4 regions of the Neobacillus sp. DHD-1R genome follow, and region 1 is predicted to be linked to each of the others. Evidence: riboswitches for the same ligand, from Rfam matches in the RefSeq annotation. Region 1 holds a riboswitch; each other region holds the start of a gene.

Evidence for each region. Region 1 has a riboswitch for S-adenosylmethionine ahead of AC3ANL_RS05785 (methionine biosynthesis PLP-dependent protein). Riboswitches for the same ligand answer to the same signal wherever they lie in the genome.
Region 2: it holds a riboswitch for S-adenosylmethionine, as region 1 does, so the genes downstream of both, AC3ANL_RS20485 (homoserine dehydrogenase) here and AC3ANL_RS05785 (methionine biosynthesis PLP-dependent protein) in region 1, are expected to answer to the same signal.
Region 3: it holds a riboswitch for S-adenosylmethionine, as region 1 does, so the genes downstream of both, AC3ANL_RS10940 (YezD family protein) here and AC3ANL_RS05785 (methionine biosynthesis PLP-dependent protein) in region 1, are expected to answer to the same signal.
Region 4: it holds a riboswitch for S-adenosylmethionine, as region 1 does, so the genes downstream of both, AC3ANL_RS23060 (5-methyltetrahydropteroyltriglutamate--homocysteine S-methyltransferase) here and AC3ANL_RS05785 (methionine biosynthesis PLP-dependent protein) in region 1, are expected to answer to the same signal.

Annotation. Positions count from the first base shown of each region.
Region 1 is NZ_CM173232.1:1,230,694-1,235,264, forward strand. Features, by position in the region: gene metC (cystathionine beta-lyase) at 1-744, opposite strand, end outside; gene AC3ANL_RS05785 (methionine biosynthesis PLP-dependent protein) at 744-1,856, opposite strand; SAM riboswitch class I at 1,986-2,099, opposite strand; gene AC3ANL_RS05790 (asparagine synthase-related protein) at 2,498-4,447, shown strand; gene AC3ANL_RS05795 (paeninodin family lasso peptide) at 4,452-4,571, shown strand, end outside.
Region 2 is NZ_CM173232.1:4,135,501-4,140,071, forward strand. Features, by position in the region: gene AC3ANL_RS20475 (glycosyltransferase) at 1-363, opposite strand, end outside; gene AC3ANL_RS20480 (glycosyltransferase family 2 protein) at 383-1,591, opposite strand; gene AC3ANL_RS20485 (homoserine dehydrogenase) at 1,733-2,740, opposite strand; SAM riboswitch class I at 2,821-2,932, opposite strand; gene argH (argininosuccinate lyase) at 3,019-4,395, opposite strand; gene AC3ANL_RS20495 (argininosuccinate synthase) at 4,462-4,571, opposite strand, start outside.
Region 3 is NZ_CM173232.1:2,266,406-2,270,976, reverse strand. Features, by position in the region: gene sat (sulfate adenylyltransferase) at 1-16, opposite strand, end outside; gene cysP (sulfate permease) at 133-1,200, opposite strand; gene AC3ANL_RS10945 (phosphoadenylyl-sulfate reductase) at 1,226-1,942, opposite strand; gene AC3ANL_RS10940 (YezD family protein) at 2,022-2,132, opposite strand; SAM riboswitch class I at 2,298-2,400, opposite strand; gene AC3ANL_RS10935 (hypothetical protein) at 2,619-2,897, shown strand; gene AC3ANL_RS10930 (PhoX family protein) at 3,009-4,571, opposite strand, start outside.
Region 4 is NZ_CM173232.1:4,664,406-4,668,976, forward strand. Features, by position in the region: gene AC3ANL_RS23050 (beta-glucosidase) at 1-1,377, shown strand, start outside; gene AC3ANL_RS23055 (YaiI/YqxD family protein) at 1,458-1,898, opposite strand; SAM riboswitch class I at 2,109-2,215, shown strand; gene AC3ANL_RS23060 (5-methyltetrahydropteroyltriglutamate--homocysteine S-methyltransferase) at 2,325-3,428, shown strand; gene AC3ANL_RS23065 (hypothetical protein) at 3,658-4,497, shown strand.

The sequences.
Region 1 (4,571 bases):
CTTGATTCCTCTTAACACGAGCCATGCATCCTGCACACCTAAGATCGCGCCAAAGCCATTTTGCAAAAAGCCTAATCTTTTGGCTAAGTCTTCGCTGTTTACCACAGCTAGTCCAGCTACGACATCACTGTGACCTGCTAAAAATTTCGTTGCGCTATGGAGCACGACATCTGCTCCTAATTCCAGTGGCTTCTGGTGGGATGGAGTAAGGAACGTGTTATCGACAAAGGTTAATGCGTTAACCTCTTTTGCGATCCTGCTAATCGCTCTAATATCCGTTACTTTCATTAACGGATTCGATGGGGTCTCCACATAGAACGCCTTTGTATTTGGCTGAATCGCTTGTTTGACTTCCTCTAAATTCGTCATATCGACAAACGTATGCTGAATGCCTAACCGAGTAAGGACTTGGGTGACCATCCGAAACGTCCCGCCATAGACATCTTCTGTTATCACAATATGGTCTCCAGCTGAAAGGAGCAGAAAGGCCGTCGAAATAGCAGCCATCCCAGATGAAAAGGCAAACCCTTTTACACCGCCCTCTAGTTCTGCAATTACATCTTCAAGAGCTTCCCGTGTTGGATTTAAACTACGGCCATAATCATATTTACCAAACTGATCAAAATCAGCTTGATGGAAGGTGGAGGCGTGTTGAATCGGTACACTCACTGCTCCTGTTGTCGGATCAATTTTATGCTTATTATGAAGGAGCCGGGTTTCAAAACTATATTCATCGTGTGCCATTATGCGATCACTCCTTCTTTAATATGGGCAAATGCCTGTTGCAAATCTTCAATGATGTCTTGTGCATCTTCGATTCCAACCGAAAAACGTAATAAACAATTATCGACACCTGATTGGGTCCGAACCTCTACAGGAATATCGGCATGGGTCTGCGTTGCTGGATAGGTAATAAAGCTTTCCGTACCACCAAGGCTTTCAGCAAAACAAATGAGTCTTAGGCCTTGTAGGAAAGGATTAATCCATGATTCTTCTTGTACTCTGAAGGACACCATTCCACCTCTGCCTGGATAAAGCACATCTGATACAGCTACATGCTGAGAAAGGAACTCAACAATCTTTTTTGCATTTTTTTCATGTCTGTCCATTCGAAGCGATAAAGTTTTCATTCCGCGCATTAATAACCAAGAGTCGAACGGACTAAGCACTGCCCCGGCACCGTTATGGTGAAAGGCCAATGCTTCACAAAGTTCCTTCCCTTTTGCAACAACCAGCCCGGCGAGAACATCATTATGGCCCCCCAAGTATTTCGTTGCACTGTGGATGACAATATCCGCGCCAAGGGTAATTGGCTTCTGTAATAGTGGCGTATAAAATGTATTATCTACTATTAATAAAAGCCCATGTTTTTTGGCAATTTCTGAAACAGCTGCAATATCTGATTCTTGCATGAGGGGATTGGTTGGTGTCTCCAAGAAAATAGCCTTTGTATTTGGCGTAATTTTCTTTTCAATCTCTTCCGGACAACAGGTATTAACATATTGAGTGTTCAAGCCCCATTTTTTATAGCCCTTTTCTAATAGACGGTAGGTGCCGCCATATAAATCTTCACTTACAATCCATTCATCACCAGATTCAAATAAAGAGAGGATCGTTAGGATGGCTGCCATCCCAGAACTGCAGGCAAAGCCTTGATCGCCGTCCTCTAAATCAGCAATTGTTTTTTCAAGAAGCTGACGTGTTGGATTTCCTGTTCGGGTATAGTCAAACCCTGTTGATTGCCCAATTCCCTCATGGCGGAAGGCAGTTGAAAAATAAATAGGTGGATTCACCGTTCCAGTTGTTGTTTCGCTGCGGTTGCCGATTTGAGCAAGTTTCGTATCGATTTTGTACATAAGGCACGCTCCTAGTAATAAATGATTATTATGTTTAACATTAACGCGATTGAGTGATAAAGCTTTTTGATAAATAAAAAAAGTCTTCTCATAAGAAGAAGACTTTTGTAGGCAGCACATTTGTCATTCTTCTTATCTTGCAAATTAGTGAATTTGCAGGACTTAGCACCTTTTCAATGAGAAAAAACATTGAAGGTTGCTGAGGTGTCGCAGGGCCCTTCCCTCAACCTCTCTTGATAAGAAAATAATTATTTAGATTATTTATAAAATTTACTACAAATTAGTGATGATGTCAATTTGTTTTTATATAATTCATTTTAATGTAGAACCTAATTTAATAACAATATTTAAAAACTCCAGAATTATTAAACGAAAAAATATTGACACTAATAGTTTAAGGCTTTATTATAACTTTATTAGGTGTTCTTGATAAAGAACTAACAAAGAGGATTAAATAGGTAATTAGTAATATAATTCATTAAATTAATGCAATTAAAATAGGGTTATTTAGTTAAATCGGTGGAGATTAAGATTTAACCAAATTTCTATTAGTTAAGTATGACATATTTGTTCTTTTTAGTGAACAATTTAATCTAATGGTTAAAGGTAATATGGAATTTTAAGCCTGGCAGGAGGAAAAGATGAGTGCTATAGCCGGAATATATCATTTAAACGATGAACCAATCAATCTAGAGCACGGAAACCGGATTATGAAAGAATTAGAAAAATATCCGGCCGATGATGTGCAAACCTGGCATAACGACAAAGTTTTTCTTGGCTGCCATGCACAGTGGATTACCCCGGAGTCTATAGGTGAAAAACTTCCCTACTATGATTATGAAAGGAAGTTAGCTATTACGGCAGATGCAATTATCGATAATCGTGAAGAACTATTTGAAAGATTACAAGTGAAAAAGGAAAGAAGGAAAGAAATCACTGATAGTGAACTTATCTTGCTTTCGTATCATAAATGGGAAGAAGATTCTCCCAAGTATCTAGTCGGCGATTTTGCCTTTATGATTTGGGACGAAAGGAAACAACAATTTTTTGGTGCAAGAGATCCATCTGGATATAGAACACTATATTATTTCAAAAATAATTCACGATTCACCTTCTGTACAACCATTGAATCATTATTATCCTTGCCCTATGTTAAGAAGCAATTAAACGAAAATTATATCGCTGAATTTTTAGCTATTACTGGAATGATTGATACGGTGGATGCTCGGATGACTCCGTTTAAAAATATAGATCAAGTACCACCATTTCATTCTATATCAATTGTTGGAGAAGGAATTCACCTAAAACGCTACGGTACATTTACTCCTAAAGAAAAAATAAAATTAAAGTCAAACGAAGAATATGTAGAGGCATTTCAAGAGGTTTTTCAGAAGGCAGTAAACTGTAGGTTACGAACGTACCGAGAAGTTGGTTCCCAATTAAGCGGGGGGTTAGATTCAGGCTCAATTGTAGGGTTTGCAGCAAAAGAACTGCGAAAAGAAAATAAGACCTTACATACTTTCAGTTATATTCCACCAATGGATTTCGTAGATTTCACTCATAAGCGATTAATGCCGGACGAGAGACCATTAATTAAGAAAACGGTTGAATATGTAGGCGGAATTTCTGACCATTACTATGATTTTGACGGGAGAAGTTCTTATACCGAAATCGATGAGTATCTGGATGTAATGGAAATGCCTTACAAATTTACTGAAAATTCATTCTGGTTAAGGGGCATTTTTGAGGAAGCACACAAAAAAGGTGTTGGAATTTTACTAAATGGTGATAAAGGTAATTCGACTATATCATGGGGCTCAGCTCTAGATTATTATGCCATTCTATTAAAAAAGTTAAAGTGGCTGCGTCTTATTCAAGAATTACATCAATATAGTCTGAATATCGGAGGAGCCAGATTTCGATTGCTTCCTTATATTATTAGAAAGAGCTTTCCTTTCATTAATCAAATGATACCTATCAATAGATCATTAGATGTTCCGACTTTAATTAACTCAGACCTCGCCGAGAGGACTGGTGTATTTTCAAAGTTAAGGGAGTATGGAATTGATAACTCTGGCTGGTTGGCCTCTCAAAATATTTATGAACAAAGAAGAATTATCTTTGAAAATATCTCCACGTGGAATTCGGGGAGTACACTTGATGCCAAACTATCATTGCGATATAAACTTTGGAAACGTGATCCTACCAATGATATTCGAGTAGCTCGTTTTTGTTTTTCTGTACCAGAGGATCAATTTGTTCAAAATGGGGTAGACCGAGCGCTCATTCGAAGATCAACAGAAAATGTGCTGCCAAATCAAATTAGATTAAATCAATATGTCAGAGGTGTTCAAGGTGCAGATTGGCTTCATCGGATGATTCCAAATTGGAGTATGCTCATTGAGGAAGTTAAGGAACTTTTAAAAGAATCCTATGCAATGAGATTCTTTGATGAAGGTGTAATAAGGTCGGCACTGTCCAAAAGTGAAAAAGGTCCAAGAATAGAAAGTATGTCTAACCCAGACTATAGAATCTTAATGAGGGCTGTAATAGTGTATCGGTTACTAAAAAAATACTTTGAAAGGGGGTGATTAAATGAAAAGAGAATGGAAAAAACCAGAATTAGAAATGCTAGATGTGAAAATGACAATGCACAATACTGCTGGAAATTTTTATGATGCTCATTATGCCGATGGTGAGACAATCCCTACAGAT
Region 2 (4,571 bases), 2.5 Mb from region 1:
ATTAAAATAAATAAAATATGAACTTTTACCAGCAATAAAAATATTTTTATTCTCAAAAGCCACCATCGAATTCCTAATGTAATCCGGTCCATAATAATCATCATCGTCAAATTTAGCGATAATATCATAATTTGCATTCATGACACCGAAATTTAAACAGTCTCCTAAAGCTGCTTTTTCATGTAATTGATAAACCTGAACATTCGGATAGCTCCTTGCCCTGCTGAGCCATCGGTCAATGTTCATTGAATCTTTATTTAAAATGATAATGAGCTCTTTATCCTTCCAGGTTTGCCGCTGATAATTTTTGAAAACATTATCGATATTCTCATCTCTAATCGTACAAGTAATAATAGAAACCACTGATTATACTCCTTTATGGTTATGATTTCATAACCTTTTCTAAAAAATAGGTTAAATTTGGATAGTCATGCAAACTCTTAATAAGATTTATATCACTTAATAATTCTTTTCTATCCTCTGTACCTAAACCTGCCGCTCCAAGAATATTAAGATGACGAATACCTACTTGAAGCAAAAGAATAATGGTTCTGAGGATGTGTATGAATGTTTCTTGAAAATATTTTAAATCATATGTGTTTACCAGTTTTTTATATTCCCTAAGGATCTTACTCATTGTTAATAAATCTGTATGACCTGAAAGCTCTAATCCTAAAATTAGCACATCAACATCATGATGTTTTATTGTGAATAGACCAAAGTTTGCAATTGCCTCATTCCATTTTCTATCCACGATAGGAAACTCTTGATGATAGGTAATTACTTCGTTGCTAACAATATAGCGGGCTCCCTTTTTAAATAGCCGATATCCCAATTCCCAATCTTCATAACCGTAGTGGAAAAACTCTTCATCAAATCCCCCTGCCTGTTCAATGAAATCTTTACGAATGGAAACGTTTCCTGTTAGAAAGGCCATCCAGGGAAATGCAAACCCTTCCAAATCCGCATTAAACTTTCTAATAATTTGTCGGAACCATGGATATGCACTAAATGCTAAATCTTTAAAGGTTTTTCGAGCTATATCGTTTTTTGTTAGTAATAGATATGGCTGTTCAAGAGGAAAGTTACACTCCTTGTATCTCGCATATACGTCAGGATTATTTTGGGTTATATCTGAAATTGTAGTTATTTTTTGCTTAGAAAAGTCGGGGAAAATACATGAATAGAGGGATTTGGAGTGCATGGCCCTTGTGATTATTACTTTTTGATTAGATTGGTGATATTGAAAATGATTTTGAACAAAATCTGGTTCTGTTATCATTTCTGCATCTAAAAAGATAAGAACCTTCCCTCTTGCAGAACGTATGCCTAGATTTCTACCTTTCGCTCTACCAAGTCTTTCATTGCTGCGAATATATTTAAACTTGTATGGGGGTGAATAATCCTTAAGTTTTTCCTCTGTTTGATCTGTAGAGGCATCGTCAATAAAGATAACCTCCATTTTTTCAGATTGAAAAGTCTGGTGTTCAAGCGAATAGAGGGTAAATAAATTTAGTGGGTATTTATTAAGAGATGGAATAATGACGCTAACCTCGATCTCTTCATCCTTTTTATATTTCCTTTCTGACATGGTGTTACCCCTTCTATTTCATTTATGAAATAGCTAGTCCTATTTGTTAATCTTTTACACAATATGTAATCCGTTTGGAATTGACTAAACTACTACCCATCCTAAATAAAAAAAAGAGCCATCAGCTCTTTTTTACACTATCTATAAAACATAGTGATTTGATTTAAATTTGAGACTTCGTTTAACCGGAGGGTTTTGGCATACATAGACCAAATCCTCAATCACGGCGCTGGCAGTTGGATACATTCCTGCACCGGGGCCTTGAAGCGTTATTCGTCCAACAATATCAGAGTAGACATTTACGGCATTCTGAACCCCTTCTACATGATAAAAGGGATGCTCTTTCCCTACAAGAACTGGTTTAACCGTTGCTTTTATTTGATTACCAGATTTATAAATGCTGGCAATATGCTTATATCTTAATTCTAGCTTCGCAGCTTCTTCAATCATCTCAGGTGTAATGGACGTAATTCCTACTCGTTCGACCTCCTGCCAATTAGGACTTTTCCCAAAGGCAAGTCTACTAAGTATCATCGTTTTATAAAAGGCATCAAAGCCCTCAACATCATTGGTTGGGTCTGCTTCAGCATAACCGTTTTCCTGGGCTTGCCTTAGTGCTTGGGCAAAGGTCAGCTTCTTTTCGCGCATTTCTGTCAAGATGAAATTCGATGTCCCATTTAGGATTCCTTGAACCTCTTGGACACGGTTTACATTTAATAATTGCCGCAGTGTTTGAATAACTGGGATTCCACCTGCAACCGTAGCCTCAAACCCTACTGAAACATGATGATTCTCTGCAAGTTCAAGCAGATCTTTTCCATAGTGGGCAAACATCTCTTTATTTGCTGTAATAATGTGACAGCCTCGTTGAATAGCTCTTGTTAGAAATGAAAAGGTAGGGTCCTTGCCAACAATCGCTTCAACCACAATATCAAGCTGTGGCAGATTTAGGATTTCTGTAAAATCTGAAGTGATCAGGACATCTTCACTTATATTTCTTTCCTTCTGTGTGTTTTTTATCAGAACAGCTGCAACCTCAACTTTTTTCCCTAGTGCCACTGTCAGCTCCTCTGCATGTGTTTGAATAGTCCGATAAACTCCTTCACCCACCGTACCAAAACCTAGGATTGCCACTTTAATTACAGACATGTTGATCCACCCTTCATATAACATTAACAGAGCCTTCAAATAGGAAAAGCCCTCTTCATAAGAAGAGGGCTGAATTCCTCCTCTTATCTATCAGGTCATAAATAACCTGCAGGAATTAGCACCTTTTCAAGGAATACCTTGATGGTTGCCGGGCTTCATCGGGCCTAGTCCCTCCGCCGCTCTGGATAAGAGTTATATTAATTTTTCAGTAAATTTCCAAGTTATAGAAAGTATTTTAGTTTAAATAATTGTTATTGTCAATAATATTCAAAAAAATCTTATTGATTCAGTTTTCCCTCGGCCAAATTAATTTGCTTCTCCACTTGTTCCGGAGCAGTTCCGCCAAAGCTATTTCTTACCGCTACGACGTGCTCTGGAGCCAATACCTTGTAAATATCCTCTTCAAACAATGGACTGAATTCCTGATATTCATCAAAGCTTAAATCTAATAAAAATTTGTTTGACTGAATCGCATACAAAACAATTTTCCCGATTACTTCATGGGCCTCACGGAATGGTAATCCCTTTGTAACCAAATAATCGGCAATATCGGTGGCATTGGAAAAATCATTGTTGATCGCCTTGCGCATCACATCTTTTTTTACAGTCATGGTCTCAATCATGGGTGCTAACAGCTTTAAGGATCCTTCAAGCGTCTCCACCGTATCAAACATGCCTTCTTTATCTTCTTGCAAATCCTTATTATAAGCGAGTGGTAAGCCTTTCAGTACAGTCAACAAACCAATCAAATTTCCATAGGTTCGACCAGTTTTTCCGCGCAGCAGCTCGGGTACATCTGGGTTTTTCTTTTGCGGCATTATACTTGAACCTGTACAGAAGCTATCATCAAGCTCAATAAACTGGAATTCTTGGCTTGACCAAAGTACCAACTCTTCAGATAATCTTGAAATATGCGTCATAATAATTGAACCGATTGACAAGAATTCTAGGATGAAATCTCGATCACTAACAGCATCCATGCTATTTGGATAAATTGTTTCGAAGCCTAACAGTTCCGCAACACGTTCACGGTTGATAGGAAATGTCGTCCCTGCCAAGGCACCAGAACCAAGCGGAAGCCAGTTTACCCGTTTCAGCGAGTCAATCAATCTCTCTTTATCACGTTCAAACATCCAAAAATACGCCATTAAATGATGGGCAAAGGAAACCGGCTGGGCACGCTGCAGGTGGGTGTACCCTGGAATCAATGTTTGAACATTCTCTTTCGCCTGCGCAATAAAGGCCTGTTGTACATCTTCAATTAATTTAATCAGTTCTGTCGTTTTCGTTCTTAAATAAAGATGCATATCAGTTGCCACCTGATCATTACGGCTTCGACCGGTATGGAGCTTGCCTCCCACCTGTCCGATTTTTTCAATCAAAAGCTTTTCAATATTCATATGAATGTCTTCATCTTCTACTAAAAACTCAACTTGATTGTCATCTACCATTTTTTTTATAGATAGAAGGCCATCCTTAATTTTTATGGCATCTTCCATCGGAATAATGCCGCATTCTCCCAGCATTTGTACATGGGCCATACTTCCGGAAATATCTTCCTTTGCTAGCTTTTGATCAAAAGAAATCGAAGCTGTAAATTCCTCTACCAGCTTGTTTGTTTCCTTTGTAAAGCGTCCGCCCCATAACTTTGACATATCGTATGATCCTCCTTAAAAAGTAAAGAAGAGAGCCCCCGAAATAGGATTCGAGGGCAATCCGGATTATTTTAATATGATTTCTTTATTATTCACTTCAGAATATACCTTTGTTGGCAGCCCCCAAAGTTTAATAAATCCGACTGCCGCATTATGATCAAAAGCGTCACCTTTTG
Region 3 (4,571 bases), 1.0 Mb from region 1:
CTGGTAAAAATGACATGTATAATCTAGTCCCTTCTATTATATAAATTAAGAACAATACTGAATTAGGTGTTACTGGCGGATAATCAACACTTAAGGTGAGACACCAACTTTCATTATCTCACAACCTAATATTTACTCTTTCACAACCTCTGGGTTCGCGGTTATCGTTGGCTTCTGCCTTTTCATTAAGGAAAGAACACCGAAGACAGAAATGAGTCCTCCAACCATTGCAATAATAGGGTAGAAATTATGTTCAATGATCAATTGAATGAGTGTATAGGATAACACCATTGATAAAACAGGCGACACAATCCAAACGGTAAGTAATTGAACAACAATCCCTTTTTTCAGTACCGACTTCCCCTGCTTGGCAAAGCCCATACCGATAATGGAGGAGGTGGTGATTTGTGTTAACGGGACAGGAATCCCAAACACGGATGCTATAGTTACAATGGTTGCACCCGTCCCTGAAATCACACAGCCCTCTTCCAGTTTAAGTGTCGTTATTTTCTTACCATTTGTTTCAAGGACGCGATGCCCGAGCAGCAGCGCCCCGCCTGCCACGAATAAGCCACCCCAGAAGATCCCATCTCCAGTTGAGAGAATGTTGGCTCCCACCAATGGACCAACTGCATTCGCAACATTGTTCATGCCGGCTGAAAAGGCCTCAAATAATCCCATAAATACGACAAGCGCAGACAAGAACGGAACGGCTTTCGGCGCTGCCATCCATTTTTTTAGCCGTTTATTTTTTAATAAATAAGAAGCTAAGATGGCGATGATAAATGCCGCGAATGGGGTAAGCAGCCAAAAAAACATGATCCAGACTATTTTGCTTACAAAAACAGATTGGTAAACAATCCCTGCCCCAATGACGGAACCTACTGCCACTTCACTAGTTGATAGCGGAATTCCGAAGATGTTGGCTAAAAATAAGGATAATGCCGCTGAAGCTAACACAATTAAGGCAATTGGGATGGTAAAGGTACTGTTTGGTACAATCCCGCTCCCAATTGTTTTAACCACTTCTCCCCCGCCAAGCCATGCGCCAAAGAATACAGCGATACTGCACAGGAGCAGGGCAAATCGTTTTTTTACAACTCCTGCTCCATAAGCGATGCCCATCGAGGCCGCAGCACCGCTGGCACCAATATTTATGGCAAAAAATAAACCAATACTTACTGCAATAATTGTGAGCAAAGATAATACCCTCCTTTAGCCTCCATTAACGGGTGTGTAGACCACACTCCGTCTTGCCGCTTCCTACCCAGCGTCCTGCTCGTGAATCCCCATCGTCCCCAACAGGTTGTGTACAAGGGAAACAGCCGATGCTTGGATAATTATGATCATGCAGGGTGTTGTATGGAAGATCTTTTTTCTTGATATAGTCCCAAACCTCATCCCATGTCCAATGAATCAATGGGCAAATTTTAATATTCTCGAATTTTTCATCCTTATTGATGAATTCAGTGTTGGCTCTTGTCGGTGACTGTTCTCGGCGAAGACCGGATATCCACGCTTGTTTAGCCGTTAACGTTTCTCTTAATGGTATGACCTTGCGAATATGGCAGCACTGGTTCGGATCCCTTTTCCATAAAGCTGAGCCATATTCTGCCGCTTGTTCATCGAGACTAACCTTTGGCAGTTTCCGCTCGATTCGGAGCGTTGGGAAACGGGCTTCTATTTTATCAATCACCTCGTATGTTTCTGGAAAGTGCAGTCCAGTGTCTAAAAAAACAATATGGGCATCTGGTTTTACCTGTGCGATTAGATCGATTAACACAATCGCCTCTGCCCCAAAACTTGATGAATAGACGATCTGCTCTTCAGGATAGGAATTGTAAGCCCATTCTAAAACGGAACGTGCCCCTTTGGTTTCATCCTCAATAGGGAATGTATCTGATATTTGTTGCCAATTTTGATAGGTTATTGCAGAATTCATGGTCATATGCCTCCTTTTTTCCATTAAAAAAGACAGTCTTCCACTCTTGTAAAGTGAAGACCGCCTCTAGTTTCTCTAGTCAGCGATTTTTATTTGGTTGAAGACGAACCTTTTCGTTTTTCTCAATTTGGACAATCTTGCCGTCCTGGACAACTAGTGTGATCGAACCAAATTTCAGTGATTCCATCATTTTCTCAATATGGGCAAGGAGTTCTTCCTTCTCATCAGTGTTCAGCTTGATTCGCCTCCTTTCGGATCATTAGCATGAGCATCATTCATCAATGTAACGCTCAGCACCCATTCCACAAAAAACACCTTTCCCCTTCGGAAAGGTGTTACCACTAGTATGGTGAACACCTTATCTCCCAAAATGACTTCACATTTTGCTGGAATTGGCACCTTGCTGTGCAGGTTGCCGGGCATCGTTGGGCCAGTCCCTAAGCCACTCTTGATAAGTGATTAACTGATTTTATGGAATTAATCCTACCATACCAATAGGTTTTATGTAAATAAAAAAATACAATTTTTTAAAAATTCTTGTTAATACCGTTTTTTCAATAGGTCATTAGTCTAATTTAACGAGAATTTGGACTGATTTTCCAAAAATTTTTTTTAAAAAAACCGATACCAATTTCAATAAATTGCATTTACTGTAATGTGAAGGAGGATGATGTTTATGACAGAGATAAATTTTCATCAAATTGCCCATGAGCTGTTAAATAAGGAAGTAGAGGTTGTAACTCTTCAAGGAACTTTTACAGGAAAACTGCTCGATGTTGGTACGGATGTTCTTGTTATAGAAAGCCGTGGTCGAATCCGCCCGAGGTTACTAGCCGTAAGAATTGAAGTTATCGTAGCTATCTTTCGGGTAGAGCACATGGCGAGAGGACCATTTGGTTTTAGTCCTGAGGAACATAAGGTTGAACACGATCGCGAAGAAAGTAGCAATGATTAGCGACAAAAGGTCGAAAAGAGAAAGCAAGTATTAATATGGTGCTTTCTCTTTTTTATAGTTACAAAAAAAAGCAGTCCTGTATAAAACAAGACCACTTAGAGGAAAAGTATCCTATTTATTATTTTTTTCCTCACCTAGTGAGGGAAGTCCCGAAAGATACCCCACATATCCCGGATTTTGCGAACTGTTCATGAGGTAGGCATGGCCATCAAGGTTCTCCACCATCTGTAAGCCAGTCGATTCCCCGCCTCCAGGTACGGAGAGAATTCGTGAAAGTTTCTTAGTCTCTACATTGTATGCCCATGTGTAATTATTTGCATGGAGACCGGAATCCTCCGCGATAAATAGTGTTTTCATTTTTGGTGAATAGATTACATTATCAGGATTTGCAATTTTATCAACGTTGGCTGTGTTTCCATCAGCGTCAGGAGCAGTCAAATCCTCACCCATTAAATAACCAGACATGTTGACAGGTACATAATGGCTGTTTATCTTTTGTCCATCTTTCGTTTTCCGATTGGGTTTGAAGGAGACTTCGTATATTCCTCCTGCACTAATCTTCGGTAATTGGATATCATCTACGGGAGCTGTTGGTTCAGGTAACATCGTCCCTTCTTGATAGGAGATGGCTAAGTAGGCTTTATTTTCTTTTTCGTTAAAATCAAGACCTTCCATCTTATTAAATTCTACTGTTGCACCAAGGTATGCCGCATAACGATGTGTCTCTAGGAATGCTGCCGCTTTGTCCATTCCTGGTTTCACTTTAACCCATTCTACTTTTTTACCGTTAGCTGCTGTTTTGATTGGGGTATAACCATCATTTTTCCCTTTAACGGCGTCGTCGGTTACGTCAAAGATATCACTGAAATTTGTTATGTCTGCTAACTTCTGAATTTCTTTATCTGTAGAATGACCAAGCTTAATCCATTCAAAATTGGCTGAACCGCCTTTTTCAGTTCCAGTCTGCACCCATTTGGCGGCATATAACGTACCTGCTGATAAATCTTTCTCTTTATCTGCTACATACATAAATAATCCGCCAGGGTTGCTGTCCACCCCATAAATAACCGTTTTGTTATCTGGCATGACCTTTACGCGTTCGAATGCCATTCTGCCCATGCTATAATGTTTAACAACACTAGTAAACCCATCTGCCTTAACGGTTACTTCCGGTACATGTCCATAATAGTAGGGATTTCCTATTAAATTTGGATTGTTATAATAATTCCGCATAAACTTAGTAACTGCTGAAGAAGCAGGATTCAATTCATGGGCTCTTGCATCGGGATCGGTTTCCTCTGATCCAAGATGTGTATTCCATGGAGTTAATAAGCCAGCACAAGGCTTCCAAATCCCATTTACCTCAGAAAAGTCAATTGGCTTAATATCAATAACAGTCAATTTGCCCGTGGCAGGATCCATCTCAACAGTACTTAAGCTCATGGTTCCCGGATTTTCAAGACCATTCTCATTTTTAGGCATTGATTCATAATGACTGATTAAATAATAAGTATTTTCAGGAAGACCAGGAACCTTCATAAGACTATTCATGTCTGGAGCTGATGAAACATATGGTGTACCATTGGCCCTTGTTTGGATTTCACCCGCTGCATTGGTGGTCACTCCAGCAACTTTTCCATTTATTAAATCACCAGGTCTAAACAAAGTTTCGTA
Region 4 (4,571 bases), 2.0 Mb from region 1:
GCTACGCACTCAACTGCGCCTGCGTTAAACGCCGGATTGGATTTAGAAATGCAGAACGCCAGATTTTTCACAAACGTGGACATCAAGGCTGCACTTGATAACAAAAGCTTAAAGATGGAAACCATCAACCAAGCACTAGGTCGCCGCTACGTACAAATGTTCAAATATGGCATATTCGACCGACCAATCGTGCAAGGTACCATCGACGCTGAGACGAACGGTTCCAAAGCACGCGAGATCGCCGAGCAGACAACAGTTCTGCTAAAGAACAAGGATAGCCTGTTGCCGCTTGACGGTTCCGTGGATTCAATCGCTTTGATTGGGCAGTCAACCTACGTCGACGCAGCTGTCGCCGGTGGTGGCGGCAGCTCAAGGGTCAGTCCACTTTATACAGTTTCACCGCTTCAGGGTCTGCAGAACACCTTAACAAAAATAGGTTCAGATGCTGTGATTACCAAGGTGACAGTGAAAAATGATAATAGCAATCTTAGTGAGGCTGTTGCTGCAGCGAAGGATGCCGATGTTGTCATCCTTATGGCTGGAGTTGTGACCAGCGAGGGCCGCGACCGCCCAAGCTTGTCTCTTCCAGACAATCAAGATGCATTGATTTCAGCCGTAACCGCTGCAAACAAGAAAACCGCTCTCGTGCTCAAAGATGGCGATCCAGTTCTTATGCCTTGGGTTAACGAGGTTCCAGCAATACTCGAGGCATGGAATCCAGGCCAGGAGGACGGCAATGTTGTCGCCAACTTGTTATTCGGTCTCGCCAACCCATCAGGTAAGCTCCCAGTAACCTATCCAGTAGCAAAGGCAGACACGCCAACGAGCACCGCCGATCGTTACCCTGGAATCAATACCGGCGTGTTAGACAGTACTGGTAAGGAGATTCCGCAAGTGTATTATTCTGAGGGTCTAGAAATGGGCTACCGCTGGTACGACGCCCAAGGCATCAAACCGCTTTTTGCATTTGGACATGGTCTGTCCTACACCAACTTCGAGATTTCTAAGCTCGTTGTCACACCAAAGACTACTGATGGTACCAAGCCAATTAAGGTATCGTTCTTCGTGAAGAATACCGGAGACGTTGCGGGCGCTGAAGTGCCGCAAGTCTACCTAGGTGTGCCTGAAAACGCGAACCAGCCGCCTAAACGCTTAGTTGGTTTTGAGAAAGTCCGCCTAGAACCAGGTGAGAAGAAGCATGTCACCATTACCATTGACCCATCAGCGTCTAACCATCCACTGTCCATTTGGGATGCCGAAGCTGACGCGTGGAAAACGCTTGACGGTAAGTACGAAGTGAAAGTCGGTAACTCTTCTGATAATGTTACGCTGACTGACTCCATTACGGTACGCACGCCTGCAGGTCACAGCAAGTGAAGCTTCCATTTCTAATACTATAAGGTAAAATGAAAAAGAGGGTGTTTCCATGTTAATTGGAACTCCCTCTTTTTGGTATTTTAACGAGAAATAACTTGTTTAAATAGCCTCCTAAATTGCTCCCGATCTTCTGCTGTAAAAGGCTTAGGACCCTTTGTTCGCTTTCCGCTTTTTCGAGCCATTGCACTTAAATACCGTGTTTGTAATAATTGGTCAATGTTTTCAGTTGTATAGCTAAACCCTTTATGGTGGAGAACGATACAACCCTTTGCTAACCCTAGCGAAGCAAGACCATAATCTTGTGTCACAATGATATCTCCTGATTGTGCTAACTTCATAATCCGATAATCAGCCGCATCTGCCCCAGAATCAACATAAATGATTTCCACTCCTGATGGTTGTTCCGCATTGGAAAAATGAGAAAAACTCGTAACAAGGGTAATAGGAATTTCCGCACTTCTACCTTCAGAAATAATAATATCTTTTACCGGACAAGCATCTGCATCAACATAAATTTTCATCTGTATCGCTCCTGAAAAGAAGTTTGAATTACTAGTGATACTAGTGATAAATTGGGCTTTTGTCAAACATCTAATCGTGGGAAAGTTCTCTTACGTTAATGCTTTAACGCATCGGGGGTCTGACCCCCTATCTCAAAACTCTAATTCTTGCAAAAATATTGACATTTAATCAATATCGATATAGGATTAACAATAATTTAATAGTTAACGATCTTATCCAGAGAGGTGGAGGGACTGGCCCTGTGATACCTCAGCAACAGCCTTATTTATTATGTGGACTGTGCTAATTCCAGAAGCGTCAAGCTTGAAGATAAGAAGAGTAAGCTGCTTTTGCATGCGACCAAACCTCTTCTTATGTGTAGAAGAGGTTTTTTATTTTTCTCATGGTGAATTCTTTAAATATTACTAGATTTGGAGCTGATTGAATTGACAAGAACATTAGTGAAAGCACCTTTTAAAGCAGATCATGTCGGAAGTTTTTTAAGACCGGAGCGATTGAAAAAGGCACGTTTACAAAAACAAAACGGGGAAATTACTGCAGAACAATTACGTCAAATTGAAGATGACGAAATTATTCGCCTGGTAGAAAAACAAAAAGAAGTGGGATTACAGGCTGTAACGGATGGAGAATTACGACGAGCTTGGTGGCATTTCGATTTTCTCGGAGGTCTTGTAGGGGTTGAATTTGTCGAAACCAAAAAAGGCTTACAATTTAATGGGGTCGAAACAAGACCACATGGCGTAAAAGTAACAGGCAAAATTGATTTCGCCAATCATCCCATGATTGAGGATTATAAATTCTTACACAGCATTGCCGGTGACCACGTAGCGAAATTTACAATACCAAGCCCCAATATGTTAATTGTCCGCGGACAGGGTATTAGTGAAGTCTATGATCACCACGAGGAATTTGTAAAGGATTTAATCCATGCTTACCAAAAAGCTATTCAAGCTTTTTATGATGCTGGGTGCCGATATTTGCAACTAGATGATACCTCATGGGCATCGTTATTCTCAGAGGAAGGCAGAGATAAACTGAAGAAGGACGGTCATGACCCTAAAGCCTTAGTTCAGACGTTTGCTAGAGCCATTAATGAGTCCATTGCGAACAAACCTGATGATTTGGTTATTACGATGCACATTTGTAGAGGAAACTTCCAATCTACGTATACTTCTTCAGGCGGATATGATTTTGCATCTGAACTTATTTTTGGGGGATTAAACGTGGATGGGTTATTCCTAGAGTTTGATGATGAACGTTCTGGTGGCTTCGAACCACTTCGCCATGTCAATCGGGATGACCTCCAAATTGTCTTAGGATTAATCACCTCTAAATTCGGTGAACTAGAAGATCCAGAAAGAATAAAGGCAAGAATAAAAGAAGCAAATCAATATGTCTCTTTGGATCAGCTTTGCCTAAGCCCACAATGCGGTTTCTCTTCAACCGAAGAAGGAAACCTGCTAACCGAAGAACAGCAATGGGACAAAATACGTCACGTCATCGATATCGCAAATAGTGTTTGGAACTAAATAAATAGGCTTATGGGGTCAGACCCCCGGCGTAGTAACGCGTTAACGCACCGGGGGTCTGACCCCGCCTTTTACTATCTTTTTACCACATTTCACAAATATTTCAATATTAATCCATTTTCTCTGATTCGATAGACGGTATACTACGATTAACTGCAGAAGAAGATTCCCCTCTTAGCCTCCTTTGTTATTTTTCCAAACCAATAAACTATAGAAAGCTGGTTGATTTATGAAAAACAGAAGTCATACGAAGGTTCGTCATGAAGGAAACATGTTAGATGTTAAAATGCGGGTGCATCAGTTTGAAAATCCCAATGAACATCAGGAATTTCTTAGAAATTTGGCTATTAGTTCTGAATTTGAAATGCGATACCGTGGTTTGCTAGAATACTATGGAAAAGAGTTTATCGCCTATAAACAGCAAAAGCCCTCAGACAAAAACCGCAATGAATTTCTTCGTATCATCTCACAGTTTATGACCACTTGTTTAGAAGATCATTGTCCACCCTCTTGGCAACAATGTCAGCCCCCATTTTGGGAAGAACTCATCTTCACCTTTTATCCTCATAGCATGAAAATCTCAGCAGAAGAAAAAGAAGTAGAAACCTTTTTGTCACAGTTAAAAAGGTTTGTAAAATGGCTTGATAAAAGGGTTGGCACCTCCTGGTATCAAATTGTGGAAGAATATATCTTTATAGCTCACTCAGAACTCAAGACCTGTGAACACCTGCTGAATGCCATCTTTTTGAACGACTATCCTCGTATTTACCATGATGACTGGAATCCCATCCAAGATCTTGAAAATATAAATCACAAATTTGAACAATGCACTGATCACCTTAAAAGTATCTTTGAAGTAACCAGCATCATTGAGGACACTGTTGTATTAACGGAATTAAAAACCAATCGTACCTATTACCTTAAAGGTCTTCCATATAAATTAATTGAAATTGGAATGATCTTGAACGGAATCATAGGGAAACATAGCGGCGATATAACGTGGAATTTGTTTCAAACAGATGGAATCTATCCTCAAAGAGGGAAAACCTACATTCATATTAAGAGATAAAAAAGAAGCGCCTGACCCCCGGCGTGGTAACGCGTTAACGCACCGGGGGTCTGACCCCAAAAATTTAAAAAATA